2 linked regions of the Streptomyces noursei ATCC 11455 genome follow. The protein of the gene in region 2 interacts with the protein of the main gene of each other region in a pairwise test. Links are inferred from orthologs where the notes say so. Each region holds a gene or a part of one and is shown on either strand. Other genes may lie near its edges.

Region 1 (2,918 bases), 1.9 Mb from region 2 along the record:
TGGGCTCGGTGGGCTCGGTCTGGGGCGGGGGCGTGTCCATGTGCGCTTTCGGTGAGGGCCGGTGGTGAGTGACGAACGGGCCGGGCGGAAGCACGGCGAGAGCGTGCCGTACGGCCGTGTGCGGGCCCGCCCGTACACAGTCTCGCCGCTGCCCGCCGGTGCGGGCTACCGCTTGGTGACGGCGGTGGTGTCGCGGGCGTGGGCGGTGGCGGCGTGGTCGGCGCCGTCCGCGCGGTCCGCGTCTTCCCAGAGCTTGTCGTACCAGGGGCGTTGGGCCGCCGCCGCTCCCTTGGGCGCGGCGCGGACCCCGGTCCCGTCCTGGACGATGTACCCGGTCTCGTCCGGCATGACGTAGTGCAGGTGCCGGCGGGCCTGTTGCCGGACGTAGGCCGGGTCCTGCCAGCGGGCCTTCTCGTCGCGCAGCCGGTCGAGCGCGGCGGCGGCGTCCTGGGCCTTGCGGCGCTGGTCGGCGATGTCCGAACGCTGGGAGATGTACTGCCTTATCGGGTACGCCAGGGCGACCACCAGCGAGCACATCACCAGCGCCAGCAGGGCGGCCCGGCCGGTGAGGCGGTTGCGGCGGGGCCGTCGCTTGGCGCGGTGGACGCGGGCGGCGGCCTGTTCGCCGAGCGCCTTGAGCCGGGTCGCGGTGGAGAACCGGTCCGCGGGCACGTCGTCTCGCCTCCCCTTCAGCTTCCGTCCTGACGTCGTCACGGCGGTCGTCATGACGTACGTCCCCGGCAACGGTACGGGACCGGTGCCGGGGACGCTGCGCTTCACCCCGGCTTTGCTCCGTTGTCGAGTCCTCGGGAGCTCAGCCGGACGGTGGTGTGGGTGGGCCTCAGCCCTTGAAGCGCGGGAACGCGCTGCGGCCGGCGTACACCGCCGCGTCGTCGAGGATCTCCTCGATGCGCAGCAGCTGGTTGTACTTGGCGACACGCTCGGAGCGGGCCGGGGCGCCGGTCTTGATCTGGCCGCAGTTGGTGGCGACGGCGAGGTCGGCGATGGTGACGTCCTCGGTCTCGCCGGAGCGGTGCGACATCATGCACTTGAAGCCGTTGCGCTGGGCCAGCTCGACGGCGTCCAGGGTCTCGGTCAGCGAGCCGATCTGGTTGACCTTCACCAGCAGCGCGTTGGCGGAGCCCTCCTCGATGCCGCGGGCCAGGCGCTCGGGGTTGGTGACGAAGAGGTCGTCGCCGACCAGCTGGACCTTGGCGCCGAGCTTGTCGGTGATGACCTTCCAGCCGGCCCAGTCGTCCTCGAACAGCGGGTCCTCGATGGAGACCAGCGGGTAGGCCGCCACCAGCTCCTCGTAGTACTCCGTCATCTCGGCGGCGGAGCGCTCCTTGCCCTCGAACTGGTACTTGCCGTCCTTGTAGAACTCGGAGGCGGCGACGTCCAGCGCGAGCGCGATGTCCTGGCCGGGGGCGTAGCCGGCTTCCTTGATGGCCTCCAGGATCAGGTCCAGGGCCTCGCGGTTGGAGCCGAGGTTGGGGGCGAAGCCGCCCTCGTCGCCCAGGCCGGTGGCCAGGCCCTTGGCCTTCAGCACCTTCTTGAGGGTGTGGTAGACCTCGGCGCCCCAGCGCAGCGCCTCGGAGAAGGACTCCGCGCCGATCGGGGCGATCATGAACTCCTGGATGTCCACGTTGGAGTCGGCGTGCGAGCCGCCGTTCAGGATGTTCATCATCGGGACGGGCAGCACGTGCGCGTTCGGGCCACCGAGGTAGCGGAACAGCGGCAGGTCGCTGGCCTCGGAGGCGGCGTGCGCGACGGCGAGGGAGACGCCGAGGATGGCGTTGGCGCCGAGCGAGCCCTTGTTGTCGGTGGCGTCCAGGTCGAACATCGCCTGGTCGATCAGCCGCTGCTCGGTCGCGTCGTAGCCGACGAGCTCCGGGCCGATCTGCTCGATGACGGCCAGGACGGCCTTCTCCACGCCCTTGCCGAGGTAGCGGTTGGGGTCGCCGTCCCGCAGCTCGATGGCCTCGAAGGCGCCGGTGGAGGCGCCGGACGGGACGGCGGCACGGCCGGTGCTGCCGTCGTCGAGGCCGACCTCGACCTCGACCGTGGGATTACCTCGCGAGTCGAGAATTTCGCGGGCTACGACGACGTCGATGGACGGCACGTTGTCTCCTTCAGGGGTGTCTGGAGTTCTCGGCATGAGCCTAACGGCCCCGGGGGGATCCGCTCGCCCGTGGCCCGCTCCGTGGGACGAAAAAACCCAACAAGCAGAACAAAGCCCCAGTTCACAGGAGGTTTCGGGGCACTGTTCGCTATGCGGGGAACGTCGTGCCGGGGGGCGACCGGGCCCGGCAACGGAGAAGCCCCGCCACGGCGCGCTCGGGGGTACGCGCCGCGGCGGGGCAGCTCTCGCGGGTCTCTCAGGTGGCCGGTACGGCTCAGACGCTGAGCTTCTGGCCCGGGAAGATCAGGTTGGGGTTGCCGCCGACGACGGACTTGTTGGCGGCGTAGAGCGCCTTCCAGTTGGTGCCGTGCGCCTTGGCGATCTTGGCGAGGGTGTCGCCCGACTTGACGGTGTAGGTGTCACCGGAGCGGTGCGAGTGCTGCGGGGCGGCCGGCTGGGCCTTCTCCGCCTTCTTCTCGGCCTTCTCGCGGACCGGGGCGGACTTCTTGGTGGAGCCCTCGGTCTGCTTGCGGGCCTCGGTGCCCTGGCTCTTCTTGACGGTGGAGCCGGAGGGGTTGACGTCGGCGGCCGGGCCACCGGAGGTCAGACCACCGGCGGCGGCGCAGCCCCAGGCGCCCGGGCCCTGCATGGCGAGCAGCTTCTCGGCGACGGCGATCTGCTGTTCCTTGGTGGCCAGGTCGGCGCGGGCCGCGTACTTGGTGCCACCGGCGGCGGCCCAGCTGGAGTTCGAGAACTGCAGGCCACCGTAGTAGCCGTTACCGGTGTTGATCGACCA
Region 2 (3,047 bases):
GCCGAACGTCGGCCTGATGGCGCAGAAGGCCGAGGAGTACGGCTCCCACGACAAGACCTTCGAGGTCGCGGTCGCGGGCACCGTCCGCCTGGTCGACGCGCAGGGCAACGTCGTCATCGAGCAGGCCGTCGCCGCCGGTGACATCTTCCGCGCCTGCCAGACCAAGGACGCGCCGATCAAGGACTGGGTCAAGCTGGCCGTCAGCCGCGCCCGCGCCACCGGCGACCCGGCGGTGTTCTGGCTCGACGAGACCCGCGCGCACGATGCCCAGCTGATCGCGAAGGTCAACGCCTACCTGTCGGAGCACGACACCGAGGGCCTGGAGATCAAGATCCTGGCCCCGGTCGAGGCGACCGCGTTCTCCCTGGAGCGGATCCGCCGCGGCGCGAACACCATCTCGGTCACCGGCAACGTCCTGCGCGACTACCTGACCGACCTGTTCCCGATCCTGGAGCTGGGCACCAGCGCCAAGATGCTCTCGGTCGTCCCGCTGATGAACGGCGGCGGCCTGTTCGAGACCGGTGCCGGTGGTTCCGCCCCCAAGCACGTCCAGCAGCTGGTCAAGGAGAACTACCTGCGCTGGGACAGCCTGGGCGAGTTCCTCGCGCTGGCGGTCAGCTTCGAGCACCTCGCGACGACCACGGACAACACCCGTGCCAAGGTCCTCGCCGACACCCTCGACCGCGCGACCGGTTCGTTCCTCAACGAGAACAGGTCGCCGAGCCGCAAGCTGGGTGGCATCGACAACCGCGGCAGCCACTTCTACCTGGCGCTCTACTGGGCCCAGGAGCTGGCCAAGCAGACCGACGACGCGCAGCTCGCCGAGGCGTTCGGGCCGCTGGCCAAGACGCTGACCGAGCAGGAGCAGACCATCGTCGACGAGCTGATCGCGGTGCAGGGCTCCCCGGTCGACATCGGCGGCTACTACCGCCCCGACCCGGCCAAGGCGTCCGCGGTGATGCGTCCCTCGAAGACGCTGAACCAGGCGCTGGCGGCCCTGCAGGGCTGAGCACCGTAGTACCCACCTCGTCCGCCCCGGCCGGGCCGCGCGTCCGGCCGGGGCGGCCCGGTGTCGCCGGGGTGACGGGGCTCTCGCGGCCCGGCGCGGTCGGTCCGTGACGGGACCGCCATACTGGGGGCATGGCCTTGATCAACCCCAGCATCCTGTCCGCAGACTTCGCCCGCCTCGCCGAGGAGGCGAGGGCCGTCGAGGGCGCCGACTGGCTCCATGTCGACGTGATGGACAACCACTTCGTCCCCAACCTCACGCTCGGCGTGCCGATCGTCGAGTCGCTGAGCAAGGCGACGGACACCCCCCTCGACCTTCACCTGATGATCGAGGATCCGGACCGCTGGGCGCCGCAGTACGTGGAGGCCGGGGCCGGCTCGGTCACCTTCCACGCGGAGGCGGCCGGGGCGCCGGTGCGGCTGGCGCGGGAGATCCGGGCCAAGGGGGCGCGGGCGTCGATGGCGCTGAAGCCGGCGACCCCGATCGAGCCGTTCGAGGACCTGCTGCCCGAACTCGACATGCTGCTGATCATGACCGTCGAGCCCGGCTTCGGCGGTCAGGCGTTCCTGGACATCATGCTGCCGAAGATCCGCCGCACCCGGGAGCTCATCTCGCGGCACGGTCTTCAGATGTGGCTCCAGGTGGACGGCGGGGTCTCGGCGGAGACCATCGAGCGGTGCGCGGAGGCCGGCGCCGACGTGTTCGTGGCCGGTTCTGCGGTGTACGGCGCGGACGATCCGGCCAAGGCCGTCCGCGACCTGCGGGAGAAGGCCGAGGCGGCGACGGCCGCGAGCTGGGGCTGCGCCCACTGATCGAGTCGCCCGGCTCGTCACGGGGCCCGGGACCGGTCCGTCCGGCGCGCTGCGTGCCGGCGGTTGACCTGGTGGCAACCGAGCGTTCATGCCCGTCGTGCCGCTCTTGGTCCCCGTACACCTCGGGTTTCTGAAAGGATGAGCAAAGACTCGATCAGATGCGCAAAAGGGGAGATTTTCGTGGTAGCCAGCCGCCCGCAGTCCGGAATGGGCCCCGCCGAGCTGGTGCAGGCCGCGGCCATGGCCCGCCGCTTCTATCTCGAGGGCAAGTCCAAGATCCAGATCGCGGAGGAGTTCGGCGTCAGCCGCTTCAAGGTCGCCCGTGTCCTGGAGACGGCCCTGGAGCGTGATCTCGTACGGATCGAGATCCGGGTGCCCTCCGAACTGGACGCGGAGCGCTCCGACGCCCTGCGCGCCCGCTACGGCCTGCGGCACGCGGTCGTCGTCGAATCGCCCGCGGACGCCTCCGAGGACGCCGCCGACCCGGAGAACCTCGGCGAGGTGGCCGCCGACCTCCTCGGCGAACTCGTCGCCGAGGGCGATGTGCTGGGCCTCGCCTGGGGCCGCTCGACGATCCACATGGCGGCGGCGCTGCACCGGCTGCCGCCGTGCACCGTCGTCCAGCTGACCGGGGTCTACGACGCCGGCACCGCCGACCGCGGCTCGGTCGAGGCGGTCCGCCGCGCGGCCGACGTCTCCGGCGGCGAGGCGCACCCGATCTACGCGCCGATGCTGCTGCCCGACTCGGCGACCGCCGCCGCGCTGCGCGGCCAGACCGGCATCGCCCGCGCCTTCGAGTACTTCGACAAGGTCACCGTCGCCTGCGTCTCCATCGGTTCGTGGGAGCCGGGCGTCTCGACCGTCTACGACATGCTGTCGGAGGAGGAGCGGGAGCACTACGCCTCGCTGGGCGCGGCCGCCGAGATGTCCGCGCACCTCTTCGACGCCGAGGGCCGGCGCATCGGCCGCGATCTCGGGGAGCGGTGCATCACCGTCGAGGCGGACCGGCTGCGCCGCATCCCGGAGGTCGTGGCGATCGCCGGCGGCCGGCGCAAGGCCGCGGCCATCGGCGCGGTGCTCCGCTCCGGGCTCGTGACGAGCCTGGTGACGGACACCGCGGCCGCCGACCACCTGCTGTTGGAGACCGGTCCCGGCCCGCGGCCGGCCCTGGACCGGGCGGACCCGGACGGGAAGTGAAGCGGGTCGTGGGAGCCCGCCGGCGAGCA

What was found. The genes of interacting proteins can lie anywhere in the genome.
Region 1: the proteins of rpe (region 2) and eno interact in binary tests that used the Escherichia coli proteins (3 or more experiments, as listed by UniProt). The link is inferred for Streptomyces noursei ATCC 11455 from one-to-one orthologs.

The regions. Positions count from the first base shown.
Region 1 is NZ_CP011533.1:5,613,136-5,616,053, reverse strand. The notes cover bases 1-2,844. They hold eno (phosphopyruvate hydratase), read right to left. Parts: upstream 2,159-2,844; coding sequence 842-2,158; downstream 1-841. Other genes in these bases: SNOUR_RS23875 (transglycosylase family protein), read right to left, coding at 2,397-2,844; SNOUR_RS23885 (FtsB family cell division protein), read right to left, coding at 166-672; SNOUR_RS23890 (DUF501 domain-containing protein), read right to left, coding at 1-40. Also shown: more of SNOUR_RS23875, read right to left, coding at 2,845-2,918. UniProt on the Escherichia coli protein: Catalyzes the reversible conversion of 2-phosphoglycerate (2-PG) into phosphoenolpyruvate (PEP). It is essential for the degradation of carbohydrates via glycolysis.
Region 2 is NZ_CP011533.1:7,485,128-7,488,174, forward strand. The notes cover bases 8-2,980. They hold rpe (ribulose-phosphate 3-epimerase), read left to right. Parts: upstream 8-1,140; coding sequence 1,141-1,821; downstream 1,822-2,980. Other genes in these bases: SNOUR_RS31830 (NADP-dependent isocitrate dehydrogenase), read left to right, coding at 8-1,009; SNOUR_RS31840 (sugar-binding transcriptional regulator), read left to right, coding at 2,029-2,980. In the rest of the region: more of SNOUR_RS31830, read left to right, coding at 1-7; more of SNOUR_RS31840, read left to right, coding at 2,981-3,018. UniProt on the Escherichia coli protein: Catalyzes the reversible epimerization of D-ribulose 5-phosphate to D-xylulose 5-phosphate.